4 linked regions of the Bdellovibrio bacteriovorus genome follow. The protein of the gene in region 4 binds, or shares a complex with, the protein of the main gene of each other region. Links are inferred from orthologs where the notes say so. Each region holds a gene or a part of one and is shown on either strand. Other genes may lie near its edges.

Region 1 (7,750 bases), 820 kb from region 4 along the record:
GTCGCCTGTTGTTCCTACTGGAACATCAAAGTCCAAAGCGTCGTAACCGTAGTATGGTTTTGCTTTACGCAAATCCAAGTTCACACCGGAAGCGCGAAGAAGAGGACCTGTGTAACCCCATTGAATCGCGTCTTGAGCAGAAACCGGGCACACGTTTTTCGTACGAAGGATGAAGATTTTGTTGTCCAAAACCATCGATGCCATTTCGTCTGTGCCTTTACGGATCTCTTTACAAAGAGCCAAAACTTCGTCGAACCAACCTTCCGGTGCATCTTGAGCCATACCACCGACGCGAGTCATAGATACAGTCAAACGAGCTCCGCAAAGTTTTTCGAACAATCCGTAAACCTGTTCACGAAGACCGAACATATAGAAGAAAGAAGTCAAAGCACCCAAGTCCATCGCACCGGTACCGATAGCAATCGTGTGGTCGATGATACGAGAAAGCTCTGCCAAGATCACACGCATCGCTTGTGCCTTCGGTGGAATTTCCACACCCAACAGGCGCTCTACTGCTTTACAGTAACCAATGTTGTTCATTGGCGCAGAACAGTAGTTCAAACGATCTGTGTAAGGGATCACTTGGTTGTACGGATGAGTCTCTGCCATTTTTTCGAAACAGCGGTGAAGATATCCGATTTCATTGTTACAACGAACGATCGTCTCGCCATCCATTTCAGCCATCACACGAAGTGTTCCGTGCATCGCTGTATGGGCAGGACCGATATTCAAAGGAACATATTTATCGTTCAACACATCACCTGGAGAACCTGGCTCGTTGTTGAAATGAATTGGCAATGAAGACGTGCAAGGTTGTTGCAAGTTTGCATCGTAGTCTTTACGAAGCGGATGACCCACGAATTGGTGGTGAGTCAAAATGCGGCGCAAGTTCGGATGACCATCGAACTTGATACCGAACATGTCGTAAGCTTCGCGCTCAAACCAGTCAGCCCCCTTCCACGCCGGAAGAACTGTGCCGATAGATTCGTTTTCACCCACTTGCGCTTTCACGCGCAAACGAGAAGAGTCTTTGGAAGAGAATAAGTGATAGACAACATCGAAACGCTTTTCACGGTTTGGATAGTCGACACCACAAACATCCATCAAGAAATCGAACTGCCCGCTTTCACGAAGATACAAAAGCAACGCCGGAACGTCTTCTTTAGGAACTTCAAGAACATCATCACCCACAGCGTGGATGAACTTGTAGTTCTCGATTTTGAATTTACCCGCCAGGTTTTGTTTTAAAGTCTCAAGTTTGTTCATATGGATTCTTCCAGTTGTCTTTCCAAGGACGTGGTTGATGAGTCGCAATCATACGTTGCAATGCCATGATTCCATCCATCACCGCTTCTGGTGTCGGAGGGCAACCTGGGATGTAAACATCGACAGGAATGACTTTGTCGACACCTTGAAGAACGTGGTAAGCACGGTAGAAACCACCTGAGCTTGCACAGGCGCCCATTGAGATCACGTATTTTGGTTCAAGCATTTGTTGATAAATACGAGTGATAACCGGTGCCATTTTCTCTGTGATAGTTCCGGCAACGACAAGCAAGTCCGCTTGACGAGGAGAGAAACGAGCAACCTCAGCACCGAAACGTGCTAAGTCATACTTCGGTCCCATCACTGACATGAACTCGATACCACAACAAGCAGTACCGTAAGGCATTGGCCACAAAGAATTTTTTTGCCCCCACGCCACCAAAGCATCGAGCCTTGATGTGAAAGCAACATCTCGTGACATATCATCTATGGCTTGAGTTCCGCTTGCGCCTGCGAGAGACACAGAACCCTGCACTTGATCTTTGTGCATAAATACACCTCTGCAATTTCATTTAGCTATCATTAAGTAGTTACTGAAAATCCGTAATCCTGACAACTAGATAAGTAATATAAGGGGCGCGTCTGATTTCTTCAACGCGGCATTCCGAAACGAGGTAATTGAAATTGATTCTCTAGTCGTCTCATTTCAAACTTTAATTTCCACCTAACATCACTCGAGGAGAAGTCCAGTTGTTGATCAGCAGGACTTCGAGGGGACCTCGATAAGAAGGGAAAACAGCATGAAGAAGATGGCTCTGTACGTGAGTTCTGCCATGCTTGCGATCAGCTTAGGGGCGCAAGCTAATTCAAAAAGACAAGATTTGCTCATTAAACTAGCACCGGGCTTTGTTGAGTTCGAAATGCAGGGAGCAAAAATCGAAAAACTGAGCGAATCCTGGGTTCGCGTTCAAGCTCCTCGCGGCATGAGCATTCAATCACTGGAGAAAAATCCAGCTGTTGAGTACGTTCAACCAAACTACAAAGTGAAATTACTTGAAGATTATCGCATTGAAGACCCATTGCGCCGTGCTGCTTTGGCAAAAATGCTTTCTAGAAATCCTCAACTTCGCGCAGCCGCTCGTCAGGACAATCCAGTGATTCCTGACGCTCCGCAAACTACAACAGGCGCAGATCCTTTGTTTTCAAAACAATGGGGCATGATCGATAACGGCGTTGTCGACGCTTGGAAAGTGACTAAAGGAAGTCCAGATATGATCGTTGCCGTGATCGACACGGGCGTGGACTACACTCACGAAGACCTTCTTCCAAATCTGTGGAGAAACGCGAATGAAATTCCAAACAACGGGATCGATGACGACGGCAACGGTTATGTGGACGACGTGATCGGATGGGACTTTGTTGGAAACGACAACAAGCCTTACGACCTGGCTGTTGATACTTTGGATGGATTGTTTAAAGGTGGAAACCCTGGTCACGGAACTCACTGTGCAGGCAACGTGGCGGCTCGTGGAGACAACGGTAAAGGCATCGCAGGTGTTGCACCAAACGTAAAAATCATGTCATTGCGTTTCATCGGCATGACTGGCGGCGGAACAACAGCGGATGCGATCAAATCAATCCGTTACGCTGTTGATAATGGCGCGAAAGTTTTAAACAACTCTTGGGGTTCTGAAGGTGAAGAGCCCGGCGCTCCGGAAAACCAAGCTTTGCGTGATGCTGTTCAATACGCACAAGACAAAGGCGTTCTATTTATCGCGGCGGCGGGCAACGGTCACAAAGGTGTTGGTTATGATAACGACAACGATGCCAACCCTGCCTACCCGGCTTCTTATCCGCACGACAACATCATCGCTGTTGCGGCTTTAGATTCTAATGATCGTTTGGGTTCATTCTCAAACTGGGGCCACAAGTCGGTTGATATCGGCGCTCCCGGCGTCAAAGTATTTTCGACAGTTGTCGCTCAAGGCTACACAGACACAGTGATCGACAAGTTTGGTTTCAAGGCGACTTGGGATGGAACTTCAATGGCAGCTCCTCACGTCGCGGGTGCGGCGGCTCTTTACTGGTCGGCTCATCCGGAAAAATCATGGCAGGATGTGAAAGCGGCGATCTTGGGTTCTTCTCGTAGAATTCAAGCTCTAGATGGAAAATCTGTGTCGAACGGCAAGCTCGATGTTAAAGCTTTGATGAATTACTAAAGCTTTCATCAACTTAATTTGTAAAAGTTTAGCACCTCTAAAAAAGTAGAACGAGCACTTACCGAAAGGATTTCAAAGATGCGCGTTCTACTTTTTTCATTTCTAGCCACTACTCTTTTTTCTGCAACATCATTTGCCGAGAAGTTTGAGCTTGATAAGTCTCACACGGATGTCAGCTTCAGGGCGCCTCACTTGATGGTTTCCAAAGTCAAAGGCCGTTTCGAAAAATTCGAAGGCACATTCGACTTTGACGAAAAAACTCAAAAACTTGAAAATGTGTTCGTCAAAGTTTTCACCACCTCTTTGAACACAAATGAAAAAGACCGTGATAAGCATCTGCGCACGGCGGATTTCTTTGATGTAAATAAGTATCCTGAAATGACTTTCAAGGGTACGAAAGTGGACTATGACAATGGCAAACCTGACAAGATTCACGGGGATCTAACGATTCGCGGTATCACCAAGCCGGCGGTGTTTGATATCGACTACAAAGGCGCCGTGAACGATCCTTGGGGAAATCGCGTGATTTCTTTTGAAGCCGAATCCAAAGTGAATCGCAAAGATTTCGGTTTGAACTGGAACAAAGCCATGGATAAAGGTGGCTGGGTTGTCGGCGACGAAATCGAAATTGAAATTGATGGCGAAGCAAAAGTAGCAAAACCCGCAGCTCCGGCTAAAAAATAGGAGCTGACATGCACCCCTCATCAAGAACACATAAAGTGGGCTTAGGCCTTCGCCAGCCCCATTATTCCTATTTAGAAACGCGACCTCAAACAGAAGCTGCTTGGTTTGAGGCGATCACTGAAAACTATATGAATTCGCGCGGGCGTCCTTTAGAGATGCTCAAACTGATTCGTCAAGACTATCCGGTCGCTTTGCACGGTCTTTCAATGAACATCGGTTGCCCCGAAGGTTTGCGCTTAGATTACTTACAAAAACTGCGCGAACTGATTGAGCACGTTGAGCCTTTTATTGTTTCAGATCATCTGTGTTGGACTGGATCTCCGGAGCAAAATCTTCACGACCTTCTGCCCCTCCCGTTTACAGAAGACAGCATCGAGACTTTGGTGAACAACATTGATTTCGTGCAAAACTTTTTGCGACGTCCGCTGATCTTGGAAAACATCTCCACCTACATCAGCTATCGCAATAACGAAATGAACGAATGGGATTTCATCAGCGAGGTCAGTCGCCGCTCAGGTTGTGGTCTTCTGCTCGATATGAACAATGTCTATGTGAACTCTTACAATCACGGTTTTGATCCGAATTATTTCTTAAACCACGTTCCTCTGGAGCGCGTGGTGCAAATTCACATGTCGGGACCGACGAAGTTCGAAGACATTCTTTTTGACAATCATGGGCAGGAAATTCCGGAACAAATATGGGACTTATTTAAACTGATGGCACCCAAAATCCGCCACTTACCTATTTTAATTGAACGCGACGAAGACATCCCGGACTTCAAAGAACTGGAAGTCGAAGTGATGAAGGCTGTTTACATCTTGGAGGGCTCTCATGAATCTGAACGAAGCACAGAACCTGTTTAAAAAAGGCCTTCTTGGCGAAAACGATCAGGCATTTCAAAAAACTTTAAAAGCCGTGGGACAGATGTCTTTGGAGCGTGCGTTTAAGGTTTATAATCATAGCTACATTCGCCGTCTGACGGAAAGTCTGAAAGAAACCTATCCTGCCATCTTCTGGGTGCTAGGAGCGGACTCATTTCAACAAGTGGCCGCCGATTATATCAATGCACAGCCTTCGTTGTCCTATGACCTTGCGGCTCACGGTGCAGAGTTTCCGGCCTTCTTAAAGACATCGTCGGCCACGACGAACATTCCTTTTATTTATGAATTGGCGCGCTTTGAGTGGACGATTAAAGACATGCATCACACACCGACTCCGCAACCTCTTTCGGAAGAGCATATCGAAGAACTTTTGCGCGAAGAGGATTTCAAAATCCACTTCATCGAATCTATGCATGTCTTTGAAAGCCCTTATTCGATTTATGATGTCTGGAGACAGCGAAACGAGCGCTCATATCACTTTGAAGATATTCACTGGAGTCATCCAGAGCATCTTTTGGTTTATAAAAAGCAACGAAAGATCTACGTGCAAAGAATCGACGCCGTGGAAGCGCAAATTCTTTTGGATTTGAAAGAAGGAAAATCAGTGGCGACGGCTTTGGCGGATTTTTCACATGCTTTGAATGCGGAAAAAGTAACGCAGCTCTTAGAGATGATCACAAGAGCTGGTATTATTGAAGACGTTTTAGTTTTAGAGAATTAAGCCACTTTTTTCCCAATCACTTCGTTAGCCATGCTATTCACCATGTGTTGAAGTGTATTGGCTTGAGCGGACATTTCTTCAGAGGTTGCGGCAGTTTCTTCTGCCGCTGCCGAAAAGGCTTGAGTCTGTCTTTCCAAAGAACCCATGGCCTCATGAATGGCTTTAATACCATCCGACTGATGGGAAGACGTTTCAGAAATCTCTTGATTGAGAACTGTCACCTTTTGCACGGAGCTCACGATTCCATCCAGAACTTTATCGCTTTTTTCTGCAAGTTCTAGCGACACTCGTGTTTGCTCTACACTGCTTGTGATCACAGTCTTAACTTCTTTCGCGGCACTGGCTGATTTAAGTGCCAATCCACGAACAGCCTCTGCAACAACTGCAAATCCTTTTCCTTGCTCTCCAGCACGGGCCGCTTCGACGGCCGCGTTTAAGGCCAACAAGTTCGTTTGAAAGGCGATGTCATCAATAATATCCATGGCTGACGTGATTTCGCCTGAAATTTTGGACATGACGGTAATAGCTTCGATCAATTTCTTTACTTCATTGGCACCTTCAGAGGCTCCCACCTCGGAGGTCTTCGCGAGTTCTGCCGCTGCCTTAGCACGATCTTGATTGGCCTTCACGATTTCATTTAAATCTGTCACCGAACGCAAAGTCTCTTCAATTCGCGCAGCAGATTCCACAGCTCCTTGAGCCACGTTTTGCCCCGCCGTTGAAAGCATATTTGATGCCTCTAACACCTGCTGACTGGCCGTGTTCGTGTCGGTCACTGTCTGTGCTAAAAAATTCATAAGACGGCTGGCAAACAAATAGAAAACCCCAAACGCTAAGACGAAAGCCAATGAAAAACCAATCAGAACTTTGTCGCGGAAGGTAGCCACTGCTTTTTCAACGTCATCAACGTAAACACCACTTCCTACAATCCACTGCCAAGGCTTGAACTGACGCACGAAACTGATTTTAGGTTCAGGCTGCGGCGAACCTGGTTTCGGCCACATATAGTTTGCAAACCCTTCGCCTTCGGCCGTTTGACCGATGCGTGCAAATTCTACGAAGAGCTTAAATCCCGTCGGGTCTTTCATGTCAGAAAGATCTTTGCCATCAAGTTCTGGCTTAATCGGATGCATCATCATGCGAGGGTGAAGATCGTTGATCCAAAAATACTCATTACCGCTATAGCGAAGAGCTTTGATAGCTGCCAGGGCCTGTTGCTTGGCTTGTTCTTCAGTGATCTCTTTCTTTTGAAAAAGCTCGTACTTGTGCTCAATGATTTTAGTCGCGAGATCAACAGTGCTTCGGATGGCCACTTTACGATCTTCATACATATTGTCGCGGACCAAAGGAAGAACATAGAATAGAACAATTGCCCAAAGAGGGATGATCGCTACAATGAGTAACGCCAAGGTTTTATATCGATAGCTCCGCGTTTTCCAAATACGATCCAACATGGAATACTCCCTGGGTTCAATGGCCCAGGGCTACATCGTCAAAATATTTTTGCAGCTGAAGTAACTTCTTAATATTCCGAAACACTTTTTGATTTTCGCGCCAGAATGAGACGCATCTTACCTTCCTCCGCCACCTTCCCCAGAGGTACGTCTTGGATTTACTCCGGGCGGAATAATTTCAGAGCCTGCGAGCTCTTGTTGCCAAGGCGAAAGTCGAGATGATCGCATGAGGTCTTTGTGATAGGACAGAAGCAAACTTCCACTTTGCAAAACATCGATCAAATAATCACGGTCTTGAAGACTGACTGCAAAGCAACCTTCACTCCACCCCAGCCGTCCGTTTTGTGCGATAAATGCTTCGCTGACGTAACCGGCGCCATGCAAAACAATGGCGCGTTCCTTAGCACGATCATTGGATTTATCGATCCCTTCAAGATACAGCGAGCGCCCGTTCACTTTGCTCAGATAAGTTCCTTGCGCAAAGTAAAATCCCAGAGAGCTTTTCCAAGAGTCCACGTAGTTTGA
Region 2 (3,550 bases), 820 kb from region 4 along the record:
AGACGCGCCCCTTATATTACTTATCTAGTTGTCAGGATTACGGATTTTCAGTAACTACTTAATGATAGCTAAATGAAATTGCAGAGGTGTATTTATGCACAAAGATCAAGTGCAGGGTTCTGTGTCTCTCGCAGGCGCAAGCGGAACTCAAGCCATAGATGATATGTCACGAGATGTTGCTTTCACATCAAGGCTCGATGCTTTGGTGGCGTGGGGGCAAAAAAATTCTTTGTGGCCAATGCCTTACGGTACTGCTTGTTGTGGTATCGAGTTCATGTCAGTGATGGGACCGAAGTATGACTTAGCACGTTTCGGTGCTGAGGTTGCTCGTTTCTCTCCTCGTCAAGCGGACTTGCTTGTCGTTGCCGGAACTATCACAGAGAAAATGGCACCGGTTATCACTCGTATTTATCAACAAATGCTTGAACCAAAATACGTGATCTCAATGGGCGCCTGTGCAAGCTCAGGTGGTTTCTACCGTGCTTACCACGTTCTTCAAGGTGTCGACAAAGTCATTCCTGTCGATGTTTACATCCCAGGTTGCCCTCCGACACCAGAAGCGGTGATGGATGGAATCATGGCATTGCAACGTATGATTGCGACTCATCAACCACGTCCTTGGAAAGACAACTGGAAGAATCCATATGAACAAACTTGAGACTTTAAAACAAAACCTGGCGGGTAAATTCAAAATCGAGAACTACAAGTTCATCCACGCTGTGGGTGATGATGTTCTTGAAGTTCCTAAAGAAGACGTTCCGGCGTTGCTTTTGTATCTTCGTGAAAGCGGGCAGTTCGATTTCTTGATGGATGTTTGTGGTGTCGACTATCCAAACCGTGAAAAGCGTTTCGATGTTGTCTATCACTTATTCTCTTCCAAAGACTCTTCTCGTTTGCGCGTGAAAGCGCAAGTGGGTGAAAACGAATCTATCGGCACAGTTCTTCCGGCGTGGAAGGGGGCTGACTGGTTTGAGCGCGAAGCTTACGACATGTTCGGTATCAAGTTCGATGGTCATCCGAACTTGCGCCGCATTTTGACTCACCACCAATTCGTGGGTCATCCGCTTCGTAAAGACTACGATGCAAACTTGCAACAACCTTGCACGTCTTCATTGCCAATTCATTTCAACAACGAGCCAGGTTCTCCAGGTGATGTGTTGAACGATAAATATGTTCCTTTGAATATCGGTCCTGCCCATACAGCGATGCACGGAACACTTCGTGTGATGGCTGAAATGGATGGCGAGACGATCGTTCGTTGTAACAATGAAATCGGATATCTTCACCGCTGTTTCGAAAAAATGGCAGAGACTCATCCGTACAACCAAGTGATCCCTTACACAGATCGTTTGAACTACTGTTCTGCGCCAATGAACAACATTGGTTACTGTAAAGCAGTAGAGCGCCTGTTGGGTGTGGAAATTCCACCGAAGGCACAAGCGATGCGTGTGATCTTGGCAGAGCTTTCTCGTATCATCGACCACACGATTGCTATCGGTACCGGTGCGATGGACTTGGGTGCTTTGACTTCTTTCTTCTATATGTTCGGTCTTCGTGAACAGGTTTACGGATTGTTCGAAAAACTTTGCGGAGCTCGTTTGACTGTATCTATGACTCGCGTCGGTGGTATGGCTCAAGATGCACCGGAAGGTTGGTTCGACGAAGTTTTGGCTCTTTGTAAAGAGATCCGTAAAGGCACAGACGAAATGGCATCGATGGTTTTGGACAACAAAATCTTCATCCTTCGTACGAAAAACGTGTGCCCGGTTTCTGCTCAAGACGCGATTCAATGGGGTTACACAGGTCCTCTTCTTCGCGCTTCCGGTGTGAACTTGGATTTGCGTAAAGCAAAACCATACTACGGTTACGACGCTTTGGACTTTGATGTTCCAGTAGGAACAACAGGCGACATCTACGACCGTTACTTGGTTCGTTTCGAAGAAATGCGCCAATCTGTTCGTATCATCGAGCAAGTCTGCAAAAACGTTCCTGGTGGCGATTACACGATCCGCGACAAAGGTATCGTTCTTCCAGAGAAAAAAGATGTTTACGGAAACATCGAGGGTTTGATGAATCACTTCATGTTGATCATCAAAGGTCTTCGTCCTCCAGTGGGTGAAGTTTACGATGCGACGGAAGCGGCCAACGGTGAGCTAGGTTTTTATCTAGTGAGTGACGGCTCTGCAAATCCATACCGTTTGAAAGTTCGTCCACCATGCTTCGCGATCTACCAATCGTATCCAACGGTGGTGAAAGGCGCGATGTTGGCAGATGCTATCGCAACTGTCGCTTCGATGAATCTTATTGCGGGTGAGTTGGATAGATAGTGGGCGACAGCCCTCAAAGCGGAGGGTCACAAGACCCGAAGCTAAAGCAGCTTAGAGTTTTGAAAAATTTAAAGGAAAAAGAATGTTTCAACTAAGTGAACAAGGTTTGGCGGAAGTAAAAAAAGAATTGAATCGCTATGAAGCGAAAGATTCTGCGATCATCCCAAGCCTTTACATCGCACAAAAAGAAAACAACGGTTTCGTCACTGCAGAAATGATCACATATCTTTCTAAAGTGATGGACATCCCTGAAGCACGTATTAACGAAGTTTTTAAGTTTTATACGATGTTCAATCAAAAGCCGGTGGGTAAATACCACGTGCAAGTATGCACGAATATTTCCTGTGCTCTTGAAGGTGGTCGTGAGATGGCTAGCCACATCTGCCACGAGTTGGGTGTGAAATACGGCGAAGTCACTTCAGATGGCCGTTTCACAGTCAGCAAAGTGGAGTGCTTGGGTTCCTGCGGAACGGCTCCAATGATGCAAGTAAACGACACGTATCATGAGAAACTCACTCCGGAATCAGCAATGAATCTGCTACGAGGAATGAAATAATGGCTGAAACAAAATTACTGACGGAATTCTATCACTTGCCAGAGTATCAAACTTTGGCTGGTTACAAAGCTAAAGGCGGTTACGAAACTTTGCCGAAAGCTTTGAAAATGCAACCTCAGCAAATCATCGACGAAGTGAAAGCTTCTGGTCTTCGTGGTCGTGGTGGTGCGGGTTTCCCAACGGGTATGAAATGGGGCTTCCTTCCTAAAAATGGAGAACCTCGTTACCTTCTTTGCAACGCCGATGAAGGGGAGCCTGGAACATTCAAAGACCGTATGATGATGGAGCGTGCTCCACATCAATTGATCGAAGGCATGATTATCTCTGGCTTCGCGGTGGGGTCTAATAAAGGTTATATCTACGTTCGTGGTGAATACGTTTACCCGATCGAATGCTTAAATAAAGCGATCAAAGAAGCTTATGCAGCAGGCCTTCTTGGCAAAAACATCTTGGGTTCAGGTTTCGACTTTGACCTTGATGTGTACCGTGGTGCCGGCGCTTATATCTGCGGTGAAGAGACTGGCATGATCTCTTCTTTGGAAGGCTTGAAAGGCCAACCAAAATTGAAGCCTCCATTCCCAGCGGTTCAAGGTTACTTGCGTAAACCGACAATCGTGAACAACGTGGAAACTTTGGCGGCTGTGACTTACATCGTTCGCGATGGCGC
Region 3 (7,960 bases), 830 kb from region 4 along the record:
TAACACAATGGTTACGGAAGGCATGAAGATCAACAACACGTCTGAAAAAGTACGTGATGCTGTAAAGTGGGGCTTGGACTTCCACTTGATCAACCATCCTTTGGATTGCCCTATCTGTGACCAAGCGGGTGAGTGCGGTCTTCAAGACCAATACATGGAGTACGGTAAGTACGATCCAGAAATGGCTGAAGCCAAAGTAAAGAAACACAAAGTGGTCGACTTGGGTCCAACAGTGGTTTTGGATTCCGAAAGATGTATTTTGTGTTCTCGCTGTGTTCGTTTCACTGAAGAAGTTTCTAAGACAAATGAGTTGGGTATCTTCAACCGTGGTGATCGTTCTGAGATCGGAACTCACGAAGGTGTTGAGCTTAACAACAAATACTCATTGAACACGGTTGATATCTGCCCAGTGGGTGCATTGACGTCGAAAGATTTCCGTTTCCGTCAGCGCGTATGGTATCTCAAAGACGCCGAAACAGTCTGTAACGGTTGCTCAAACGGTTGTAACGTAAAAGTGTACTTCAACAAGGAAGGTTTCTTCCGCGTGAAGCCTGTTTACAATGAAAAAGTGAACGGATACTGGATGTGTGACGAAGGTCGCGACATCTATAAGTTCGTGAACAAAGAGACTCGCTTGTTGAAAGCGCAAGTTCGCGGTGCTTCCGGTTGGACAGAAATGGCTGGCGGAGCAGCAGCGAAGAATGCTCATGAAGTTTTGAAAAACACTTCAGGCGACTCTTTGGCTCTTGTTTTGACAGCACAATACACAGTGGAAGAATTCGACGCGATTGTTTCTACATTTGTGAATGAATTTAAAACTAAGAAGGTCTTCTTCTGGATTAACAACAAAGAAACTTTCGACAGCTTTGACGGCCTTCTTCTTCGCGGTGATAAAAACCCGAATACAAAAGGTCTTCTTAAAGTTTTGGAAAAACACGGTATCACAGCAACTTGGGCTGATTTGACTCAAGGTCTTGGTAACGGTTCGATCAAAACTGTGGTTGTTGCGGGTCCTGAAAACCAAGCGGTTTTCCCTGACTTCCAAGAGCGCGTGAAAGAGCTTTCAAAAGCTCAAAACTTGATCTGGTTGCAGGCGGGTAAAAACGATGCGTTGATGTCTTTGACTGGCAACGTATGGTTGATCCCAACAAAAACTTTCGTGGAAAAAGATGGCACGTTCATCAACCACGCAGGTCTTGAACAGAAGTTCAAAAAAGTAACGACGATTGTTTCTGAAGCTCTGACTTTGACGGAAGCCGCGTTGTTGTTGGCAGGTAAAAACCTGACAATCCCAACAGCGACAGCTCAGCCTTTCATGCCGATGAATCAGCGTGAAGATCAGGTGACTTTGGAAGCTCGTAAAAAGAACGAGTTTGTATTTAGAAGAGGCAGCCTATGAGCGTAATGCAAAATAACTCTGAAAAAGCAAAGTGGTACTTGCCCGGGGTCCTTGGTGGCCTTGGCATCACCATGAAGCACTTGTTGGTGAACCTTTTCAACCGCAAGAAAATGATGACGTTGAACTACCCAGAGGAAAAGTATGAATACTCTCCTCGCTTCAAAGGGAATCACGTTTTGACAGTGAAAAAAGACGGTTCACTTCGTTGCACAGCTTGTATGTTGTGCGCGACAAACTGTCCTGCAGAATGTATCAAAATCGTGGCTGCGGAACACAACGACCCTCACGTCGAAAAATTCCCGATCAGCTACGAAATCGACATTCTTCGCTGCGTATTCTGCGGCTACTGTGAAGAAGCATGTCCCGTGGACGCCATCCGTTTGGGCCCTGAGTGGCAAACTCCAGGTGTGAACGGCGCGAACTTCATCTACGACATCAACCACCTGGCTTACCGTCCAAACCTAAAAGGCGGTATCCAAACCCACGTCGACGACGAAGAACGTCTAAAATCAGGCATCTAATCACCACAAAAAAAGGAGCTAGAAATAGCTCCTTTTTTTTGAAGGTGCCTGCTTCTTTTTTGGGTCTACACCGCGTCGACCAAAAGGTGCCTGCTTCTTTTTTGTAACCCATCGCATAAATGCCTTCTGCGAGCGTCTTAACTTCTCTTCCAAATAGAAATAAACAGCGGTTCACGATCTTAATTTCTTTGTAGTACAAGGCGGTCGTTTCTTCGTTGAAACAGCGCCAAGGGCCATGTTACGAGGCTCTGGAAAGTTCTAACCGAGGAGTTTTTATGAGAAATCTATTCGTTGCTATCGTGGGCTTTATGTTGCCTTCATTGAGCTTTGCTTGGTGGGTTCCGCAAATGCAATTCCAAGTGACACCTCAATGGGCCGCTGTTCAGGTTTATAACTACACGGGTTTCAATGCTTTCTGCCAAGGACAAGTTTTCGGTCTGACTCAAACAGGCGTGTGGATGAATTCTTGGTTCCAAGTATGGGTGCCAGCGGGTGGCTTCCAGTACGCTTATGTTTACGCAAATGGACCTTACTACTTTGTGAATGCAACGGCTAATGTTCAGTGCCAGTAAGTAGCGTGAAAGAACAAAAGGAGTCGTAAAAGACTCCTTTTGTTTGAGAGAGTATTAGATTTCGTAAAGGCGAATAAACATATTGCGGGCTTCTTTCGTTTGCGAGTTGCTGTATTGCTGAAGAACCTGAAGAAAATCCAAAGTAGCCTTAGTCAAGTCGCCGCAACGGTCGGCACCTCTTAAAACAAGATCAAAATTTCCAATCGAGTCTTCGATGCTGTTTTCAGTATTTAGAAGCATTTTAAAGCTGGTGTGCAGATCTGTTAGTGAATAAGTTTTACTGACGAACATCGCTCTAGAAAACACATCTCGCGCATAGTTTGTATGGTTGTTTCCCAATAGCAGAAGTAGTGAAGTGAAGAAACGGTTGGCCTGTGAAAAACTTGCGGGTGATGAGCTCACTTTTTCCGCTACCAGAATAAAATTTAATGCGGCGTCTTCTTTAGAGTTCTCTGCTCTAAGAAGTTCGATGTAACTCGTAACAAGCATATCCAGAGTTCTCGGTCCACGAAGCGCTTGAAGGATTAGATTGAAGGCTTGTCGGGTGTCCGCAGTTGCGCCGCCGCCACCTAAGGCTTGCTGTAGATGAACGAAGTTGTCGACGACGTAACGCAAGTTCAAGTTGTAGCGCTTTTGTGCAGCTTCAACAATAGCCAGATTCTGTTCAGCATCTTGAGTGCTGTTTTCAACTTCTAAAAGAACCTTCAATGCATCGAAACGATTGTAAAAACCATTGCAGGAAACACCCTGAGTTCCGCCGCAGCGATTGTCAGCATAAGCAAGGCTCGAAGTGGCTGAAACCAAAAGGGCAAGTAAAACCAATTTTTTCATAACAGGAACCTTTCTAGATTTTTGATTTTTTCCAACCAGGTGAAGTTAGAGTTTCCTCAGAAAAAATTCCACTGTAATGATTTTGACAGGGGCCACTTTTGCGCCGTTGATATTTTAGGCGCTCTAAACTAAATAAACCTGCCTATACCCATAAGAGGCGTGAGAGTGACACAAATGAGCCTTAATTTAGGTCCTTCCTATAGCGAAAAGCATTGTTCCTATATAAGAAAAACGCGCGCTCAGCGTACGTGTTTGACCGCTTTTTTATTGAAGAATTCTGTTTAGTAAGTTGTGGAGAGAGCCGCTCCGCTGTTGAGAGATCCGATTTGTTTTGCCTAGATTTGTGTGCCTTAATAAGCTTATACAGGGGTCAAGGGAATGCAGATGGAATTTTTTTATAACACCAAACTTTGGGTGATATTCATTGGGCTTATCGTTTTTTTTAGCGCGGTTTCACTGCTTTCTCACTATATCGCCGGCAAAAAAGATAGAGCCGAACCGGGTTCGACAGAATTTCTCTCAACCACGATTCTCGGTCTATTAGCTCTATTGCTGGGATTTACTTTTTCAATGGCAATATCAAGATTTGATACGCGCAGCTCGTTGGTATTAAAAGAGTCCAACACTATCGGCACAGCCTATTTGCGCAGTGACTTGTTTCCCCAAGATCAAGTTCAAGAGTACCGAAGACTTTTAAAAGAATACACTCAACAGCGCATTGAATTCTTCACGTCGATTCGTAATGGCAAGCGCGAGTTCATCCAGAATATGCAAGCTCTGCAAACCAAGATATGGCAAGAAACCACGAAGCTTGTAAAAAACAACATGTCCCCTGTTGCCGCCACGTTCATTCAAGCGAATAACGATCTGATTGATGTGGACGGAGAAAGACTTTTTGCTTCTGAAAATCACGTGCCCGAAGTGGTCTTCGATGTTCTCATTCTGATTGCGGCGATGGGCCTCGCCTCATTAAGTTATTCCCTGGGAATAAAAAAGCACAGCGCCAAAGCACCTCTGGTTCTAGGAATCCTCTTTGCCGTCGTCATTGTGCTTATCCAAGATTTAGATAGACCCGGGCGGGGGCTCATTCAGCCACATGAAGACGCCATGATTCGCGTCTTAGAAAGCATGTAGCAGGTGCCTGCTTCTTTTTTGCAACCCTGTGCGTAAATTTAGAGCATTTGCATTGATTCACAAGCTTGGGTCTTTCAGACTTTATGAGTAGGGGGAACTATGATGAAACTACTTCTTTTCGCGTCTTTGATTTTTTCAAGCGTGATGGCTTCAGCAAATGACGTCACAGCTCTGACTGTGGAGCCAGGCAAGCAACAGGACCAATACTATAGTTACAACTTTGGTTCTACTTGGGTGAATAGCCGTATGTATGCGGATTTTTCTTTAACTGCGGGTGACCAACAAGTAGATCTGCAAGGGATCTCCATTCGTGGGCAAGCCTACGATGCAACTTCGAATTGCCCGAAGGTTCTGCCTCCGCGCCAAACATGCTGGACAAGAGTTTTCTTCTGGCCGCAATTTGAAGGTCATTATTATGGCGATTTGATGTTCTATTTAAAGAACAGCACTATCTACATCCGCCTTTACGGATGGGCCCACAGATAAAGCAAAGGGAGCGTCAGCTCCCTTTTTTTTATGGTGCGATAATCGGGAAAGCCTCTTCTTCCACGAGCTTTTCGTCGCCCGAAAGAGGGCAGCGTAAAATCGGCGTATAAACGGGAAACACGCCTTGAAGTTTTGATTCATAAAGCACAATTTCACTCACATGAATTTTTCCAAAACTTTTTCTTTTAAATGGTGAAATCATGTCTTTCACGCTGCGGGGATTGCGAAGTCTTCCGAAGGTCAAGTGAGGTTTGAATTCGCGAGCATCCGGGTGTTGAATCAATCCGCGTTCTAATAGCAGATCGTCCAGAGCATACTTAAATTCACCTAAGTATCTTTTATTTTGAACACCCAGCCACAGAACTCGGGCGTCGTGTTCATTAGAGAAAGCTCCCATATCTTCAATTTTTAAGTCGAAGGGAGTGAAGAGGGTGCAAACTTCCTTTAAAGCCTCCATCAATGCCGGAATTTTTTCTTCAGGCTGCTCGCCTAAAAAACTCACGGTGATGTGGAAGTTATCAACAGGAACCCACTTCACATTGATTTCTCGCCGATCGGCATTGATTTTCAATTTTTTGTAAGTGGGTAGGAAGGATTCGGAAAGAGGATCCGTGGCATTAAGAGCGAAGAACAGTCTTCTAGTCATAAAAAGCCCCCTAAGATCATTATCCTGATCTTAGGGGTGCTTGTCATTTATTCTTTGGCTTAATCATCAAAGAAAGGGCCACAGAACCGCCGATGAAGAAGGCGATAATACCCAAAGACCATAAAATAGGGAAGTGACCGTCAAACAGCTTGTTCAACCACACCATCTTCAAACCCACGAAGATAAGAACGGCAGCTAGACCATACTTCAACAAGTGGAACTTATCCACGACGCCTGCAAGCAAGAAGTAGAGGGATCGCAAGCCCAGGATCGCAAAGATGTTGGAAGTGAATACGAGTAACGGTTCATTAGTAATAGCGAAGATCGCTGGGACTGAGTCCACGGCGAAGATAATGTCCGTCGCTTCTAGGAAGATCAAAGCAACGAACAGCGGAGTCGCGTGGCGTACGCCATTTTCAATGATAAAGAAGTGATCTTCATGCATACGCTCGTGCACGCGCACATGCTTTTTCATGAACTTGATCAGCCAGTTTTGAGTTGGATCCACTTCTCGTTCGGGTTGGATCATCATTTTTAAACCCGTGATGATCAAGAACACACCGAAGATCATGACAACAGCTTGGTACTGCATAAGAACAGAACCCAAAGCAATGAAGATCGCACGGAAGATCAAGGCACCTAAGATACCGTAGAAAAGAACTCTATGCTGGTATTTAGGGGGAACACCGAAGAATCCAAAAACGACAACGAAGACGAATATGTTATCTATGGATAGAGATTTCTCGATGACGTAACCAGTAAGAAACTGCAGGGCCACGTCTTTGGCGACGGTGGGATCCGGAAACTTATTAAGAGCATAGTAATAAAGACCAGCGTTGAAAAGCAAAGCTAAGCTGACCCAAACAATCGACCAAATCGTGGCCTCTCTGAAACCTACGGTATGGGAATGTTTATGAAATACACCCAGGTCCAACGCGAGCATCGCCAAAACGAAAGCGATAAAACCAGCATAAAACCACCAATATTCTGCAAAAGGAAATAAAAGAGTCTGCGTCACAAAAAGGACCTCCGGACTCAGAGTATAAGGGCTTTTCTTAATTATAAAAAATCGATAATCTTTAACAAGTTATTTGATTTTAACGAAGAGGATATATGCCTGTTAAAGTGGCAAACCAAATGCAGTGGCTTAATTATCACCACCTTCACTATTTTTATACAATTGCAAAAGAAGGAAGCATCGCCAAAGCTGCTGAAAAACTAAAGATAGGTCAGCCGTCGCTGAGCACTCAACTGCGCCAGTTGGAAGAGTCATTAGGCAAAGATCTTTTCGAGCGTCGTAAGCAAAGGCTGCATCTGACAGAGGCCGGAAAACTGGCTTATGAATACGCAGATCAAGTTTTTCACCTGGGCGCGGAAATGGTTGAGGCTTTGCACGACCGTCTTCAAAACAACCGTGTGCATGTGCAAATCGGTGCTCTGGATAGCGTTCCTAAGCACATCCTATTAGAAATTATTTTGCAAGCGCATCACCAAGGAAACTGTTCGGTCTCCGTTGTGGAAGGGGGAGGCAGCGAACTTCTGCGTGAACTCAGTGCGCATCAGATCGATTTGCTTCTTGCCAACTATCCACCTAATGTTGACACGAAAAGTATATATGCCCGGCCGATTGCAAAGCTCGACGTCGTCGTATGTGCCTCTGCGAAATATAAGCACCTTAAGAAAGGCTTTCCACAATCACTGGAAGGACAGCCCTTTGTTTTTCCAACAGTGCATAGCAAGCTCCGCCGGGACCTGGATCACTACTTTAAAGTCAATGGCATCAGGGTGGATCGCATTGCTGAAACTCAAGATACGAGCTTACAAAAACTTTTAGGGCAAGAGGGCGTAGGGCTCATCCCCATTTCTCTGATGGCAGCAGATGAACTTATCAAAGAAAAAAAGTTGGTGGTTTTAGGAACGCTCAAAGGGGTGAGTGAAGAGATCTGGCTTGCGGCGGCAGATCGTAAGATTAACAATCCGATCGCCGCAAAACTCATGAAGGGTTTTAGTTTGTAGTAGGACTGCAAAGCGCATTCAGAATCTTCATCGCCTCAACGGCCTCCGGAACCAATCCACCATCGCGGCTTGTGGAGTTCTCAATGCGTGTTCTGGTGCGCTGACAGGTGGAGGCATTGATGTCTTTCATGCGGATCAAATTCACATAATTATCGTATTCCGTAAGACTCCGGTACTCTTCCAGCGCCGGGTGGTCATCGGGTGTCGTTGCTAAATCCGGAATCTCAATCGTATTCAAACGATCGAAAAGAAACTGTTTGTAAGTTTCTAGGTATTGAAGGCGAGCCACTACGTTATCCTGACGTTGTAAATGCGCAATAAGATTATCCGCTGTTTGCAAAGTAAGACTGTCGGT
Region 4 (2,910 bases):
GAAACCAACGAATGGAGCTAGGATCAAAAGGGCCATTAAAAGAGAATGATTCACGGCTGCTCCCTTATCCTTTCAAGTGTTCAAAGAAGCGAATATTCACTTCGTTAAAGCGTTTAAAGATTGAAACGGCCAATGCCAAACCTACCGCTGCTTCTGCCGCTGCGATTGTCATGACAAAGAAAACCATGATGTGACCGTCAAGAATGCCTAGGTACTTACTGAAAGCGATGAACGTCAAGTTCACCGAGTTCAACATCAACTCTACAGACATCAAAAGAACGATCACGTTACGGCGAAGAAGAACTCCGGCCATACCCATCATGAACAAAAGTGCTGCCAAAACTAGATAGTGAGTCAGGCCAATGTTGTTAATGAAATCAGTGTTCATGTGTTCCACCTTTACTGCGCGCTAGAGCCACCGCACCAACTGCGATCACTAGCAAAAGAACGCCCAATGCTTCAAAGCCGAAGATGTATTTAGAGAAAAGGATTTGGCCCAACGCTTTTGTTGTTTCCATTCCCGTTCCTGCTGTCACTGGATTGTCGGCCGTTTTCTCGTTCAAAAGACCAACAGACATTGCAATCGCACCGACAACCAAGCCCGCAAGCAATCCCACGGAAGCGATTTTTACCGCTCCCGAGAACTTACCTTTCGTAAAGGCCTGTATATCTTTCTTCAAGTCGAAGAGCATGATCACCATGACGAAAAGAACCATCACGGCGCCGGCGTAAACGATCAACTGAACGCCTGCGATAAAGTAGGCATTCAAAGTCACGAACAACGCGGAGATACCCACCATCGTCATCGCCAAACAAAGCGATGAATAAATCGGGTTAGATAAAAGAATGACACTCAGGCCGCTGACCAGAGTGACAATCGCTAAGAACCAAAAAAGAAATGCATCTGCTGTCACGTTATTCTCCTCACAAAGATGCGATGTAGATCACAAACGCGGTAATGATCGTGTTTGCTAGCGCCCAAGGAAGCAAAGTCTTCCAACCGAAATCCATCAATTGGTCATAACGGAAGCGTGGAAGCGTCCAACGAACCCAGATGAAAACCCACAAGAAGAATGCAAACTTGATATTGAAAACAAGGAAGTGGATCAACGCCATCAAAGCACTTGCCCAACCGGCAGAAGACGTCACGGATGCCGCCCACTCTTGAACTTGCTCAACGGATACATACGGAATTCCGTAACCACCGAAGAAGAACAGCGCCATCAAACCGGAAGCGATCATCATGTGACCGTATTCACCAATGAAGAACATGTTGAACTTGAATCCGCCGTACTCTGTGTGGAAGCCGGCTACAAGCTCGGATTCACCTTCCGCTAAGTCGAAAGGAAGACGATTTGATTCAGCAAAAGCGGTTGTGAAGAATAAAAGAGCTGCCAATGGTTGATAGAAGATACCCCAATTTGGAAGCCAGCTTGCAGTGATTGTGTGACCCAAGAAGACGAATTGAAGGGGGCCTTGTTGAGCCACCGTCATGTCTTGAAGGTTGAATGTACCGTAAAGCATGATCACGCCCACGATAGAAAGACCCAAAGCCAACTCGTAAGAGATCGTTTGCGCCGAAGCACGAAGAGCGCCCATCAAAGAGTACTTGTTTCCTGAACCCCAACCCGCCATCAACAAAGTGTAAGCAGCCAAAGAAGAAACACCCAAGATGAATACGATACCAACGCCGATATCATAACCTTGAACTAAGAAAGTGTACGGACCCCAAGTAGAGCCAAACATTTCAAATGTTCCCACTTGAATTGGTGTCGACATCGGAATTGCAGAGAACGCCACCGCACCAGGAATCAATGCAAATACCGGAGCTGCGTAGTACAACAAAGGTTTTGCCGTATCTGGAACGAAGTTTTCTTTCGTCAAGAATTTCACAGCGTCAGCCAAAAGCTGCATCAATCCCAAAGGTCCTACGCGGTTTGGTCCCAAACGATTTTGGATGAATGCGGAACCACGGCGCTCTAGCCACACAAGAATAGGAACTGCCTGAACCATCATCAAAAAGATGACGACAAGTTTTAAACCGTTAACGGTAATTTCAAAAAGATCTTTACCCATTCCCATTTGCTTAGTCCCATTCCAATGCTTTTGATTTTACTTCCCAGAAAAGTCCGAAGATGAAAATTCCGATGAAGACCATCATCGAAATAAGCACGAACAGACCTTGTCCTGAAGATAAGAAATCACGGAAAGAAGTTGCCCATGGATACATGAAAATGATCTCGATATCGAAAAGGATGAAGAGGATCGCAGTAAGATAATACTTTACTGAAACCTTTGTATCTTTCTTATCAAGAGCAGGAATACCGCACTCGTAAGGCTCGTACTTGATAGAGTTATAAACGGGTTTGCCGCCTGTTTTGGACGCGACCCATACTAAAAATGCTCCGAATAGAGCGATGAAGATGACGATGAAAATGACTCCACCGAGTGGCACTGTACCCCTCCAAAGTTGTCGTTATTATTTGGATTTCAATTAGTTATATATGTGTCGTCTGTGAAAACCAAGAAATATGAATGGAAACAAGGCGATAAGCATGGCAAGATGAGCCCACCGAATGAAAGCCGAAATGACTCATACAAGGCTTGAATCCATCCTGGAAAGGGCCTTCGAAACAACACGCGGAAAAATTCAAGTGACCGGAGCTGCATCTCCGCTCGCGCTCGCTTACTTTTTGTCGCAGACTTACTCTAAAAAAATCAACAGCTTGCCGCACTTAGTTGTTGTTAGCAGTCTATCGGAAGCGAACAAACTTCAGCAGCTTTTAGAGTTCTTTGACCCGTCTCGTCACAGCACAATTTTACCTGCTTTCGATGTTTCACCTTACTCCGGTCTTTATCCAAACTCGAGAGTCGTTAGTGATCGGGTTCGTTTCTTGTCTCGAGCCCAGC

Evidence for each region.
Region 1: the proteins of AZI87_RS06925 (region 4) and AZI87_RS02995 are in contact, whole or in part, in a crystal structure (PDB 6Y11), measured with the Thermus thermophilus proteins. The link is inferred for Bdellovibrio bacteriovorus from one-to-one orthologs. Residues at the interface, in WP_096411122.1 of Thermus thermophilus: Arg36, Val44, Arg45, Met46, Gly47, Pro48, Asn49, Arg50, Val51, Leu57, Gln58, Ala61, Asp62, Ile64, Lys65, Ile67, Phe68, Lys69, Glu70, Ile72, Val74, Glu223, Ala224, Glu225, His233, Thr234, Glu235, Tyr236, Ser237, Trp241; in WP_096411117.1 of Thermus thermophilus: Arg16, Glu17, Gly18, Leu24, Leu27, Val28, Trp30, Gly31, Arg32, Asn34, Ser35, Trp37, Thr54, Asp55, Ala56, Asp59, Ala61, Arg62, Phe63, Gly64, Glu66, Val67, Phe68, Arg69, Ala70, Ser71, Arg73, Gln74, Ala75, Asp76.
Region 2: the proteins of AZI87_RS06925 (region 4) and nuoD are in contact, whole or in part, in a cryo-EM structure (PDB 6ZJN), measured with the Thermus thermophilus proteins. The link is inferred for Bdellovibrio bacteriovorus from one-to-one orthologs. Residues at the interface, in WP_096411122.1 of Thermus thermophilus: Ala224, Glu225, Gln226, Glu227, Ala295, Trp297, Phe298, Arg299; in WP_223903221.1 of Thermus thermophilus: Pro35, Ser36, Asp139, Gly141, Ala142.
Region 3: the proteins of AZI87_RS06925 (region 4) and AZI87_RS02970 are in contact, whole or in part, in a cryo-EM structure (PDB 6ZJN), measured with the Thermus thermophilus proteins. The link is inferred for Bdellovibrio bacteriovorus from one-to-one orthologs. Residues at the interface, in WP_096411122.1 of Thermus thermophilus: Arg41, Phe42, Val44, Arg45, Met46, Thr296, Tyr354; in WP_096411123.1 of Thermus thermophilus: Thr2, Leu3, Lys4, Leu6, Ser9, Thr13, Tyr16, Leu17, Val22, Thr23.

Annotation. Positions count from the first base shown.
Region 1 is NZ_LUKD01000001.1:619,001-626,750, forward strand. What follows is about bases 1-2,789. They hold AZI87_RS02995 (NADH-quinone oxidoreductase subunit B), read right to left. Parts: upstream 1,748-2,789; coding sequence 1,253-1,747; downstream 1-1,252. Other genes in these bases: nuoD (NADH dehydrogenase (quinone) subunit D), read right to left, coding at 1-1,266; AZI87_RS03000 (S8 family serine peptidase), read left to right, coding at 2,067-2,789. Also shown: more of AZI87_RS03000, read left to right, coding at 2,790-3,485; AZI87_RS03005 (YceI family protein), read left to right, coding at 3,564-4,169; bufB (MNIO family bufferin maturase), read left to right, coding at 4,178-5,032; AZI87_RS03015 (HvfC/BufC N-terminal domain-containing protein), read left to right, coding at 5,001-5,771; AZI87_RS03020 (cache domain-containing protein), read right to left, coding at 5,768-7,225; AZI87_RS03025 (murein L,D-transpeptidase catalytic domain family protein), read right to left, coding at 7,343-7,750. UniProt on the Escherichia coli protein: NDH-1 shuttles electrons from NADH, via FMN and iron-sulfur (Fe-S) centers, to quinones in the respiratory chain. The immediate electron acceptor for the enzyme in this species is ubiquinone.
Region 2 is NZ_LUKD01000001.1:617,361-620,910, reverse strand. What follows is about bases 1-2,985. They hold nuoD (NADH dehydrogenase (quinone) subunit D), read left to right. Parts: upstream 1-644; coding sequence 645-2,327; downstream 2,328-2,985. Other genes in these bases: nuoF (NADH-quinone oxidoreductase subunit NuoF), read left to right, coding at 2,883-2,985; AZI87_RS02985 (complex I 24 kDa subunit family protein), read left to right, coding at 2,410-2,883; AZI87_RS02995 (NADH-quinone oxidoreductase subunit B), read left to right, coding at 164-658. Also shown: more of nuoF, read left to right, coding at 2,986-3,550.
Region 3 is NZ_LUKD01000001.1:608,611-616,570, reverse strand. What follows is about bases 159-3,157. They hold AZI87_RS02970 (NuoI/complex I 23 kDa subunit family protein), read left to right. Parts: upstream 159-1,395; coding sequence 1,396-1,920; downstream 1,921-3,157. Other genes in these bases: AZI87_RS02960 (hypothetical protein), read right to left, coding at 2,547-3,157; AZI87_RS02965 (hypothetical protein), read left to right, coding at 2,196-2,492; AZI87_RS02975 (2Fe-2S iron-sulfur cluster-binding protein), read left to right, coding at 159-1,399. Also shown: more of AZI87_RS02975, read left to right, coding at 1-158; more of AZI87_RS02960, read right to left, coding at 3,158-3,323; AZI87_RS02955 (hypothetical protein), read left to right, coding at 3,894-4,457; AZI87_RS02950 (hypothetical protein), read left to right, coding at 4,557-4,943; thpR (RNA 2',3'-cyclic phosphodiesterase), read right to left, coding at 4,972-5,589; AZI87_RS02940 (TerC family protein), read right to left, coding at 5,633-6,607; AZI87_RS02935 (LysR family transcriptional regulator), read left to right, coding at 6,703-7,605; AZI87_RS02930 (hypothetical protein), read right to left, coding at 7,595-7,960. UniProt on the Escherichia coli protein: NDH-1 shuttles electrons from NADH, via FMN and iron-sulfur (Fe-S) centers, to quinones in the respiratory chain. The immediate electron acceptor for the enzyme in this species is believed to be ubiquinone.
Region 4 is NZ_LUKD01000001.1:1,438,833-1,441,742, forward strand. It holds AZI87_RS06925 (complex I subunit 1/NuoH family protein), read right to left. Parts: upstream 2,077-2,910; coding sequence 925-2,076; downstream 1-924. Other genes in the region: nuoL (NADH-quinone oxidoreductase subunit L), read right to left, coding at 1-36; nuoK (NADH-quinone oxidoreductase subunit NuoK), read right to left, coding at 65-388; AZI87_RS06920 (NADH-quinone oxidoreductase subunit J), read right to left, coding at 378-914; AZI87_RS06930 (NADH-quinone oxidoreductase subunit A), read right to left, coding at 2,087-2,455; mfd (transcription-repair coupling factor), read left to right, coding at 2,577-2,910. UniProt on the Escherichia coli protein: NDH-1 shuttles electrons from NADH, via FMN and iron-sulfur (Fe-S) centers, to quinones in the respiratory chain. The immediate electron acceptor for the enzyme in this species is believed to be ubiquinone.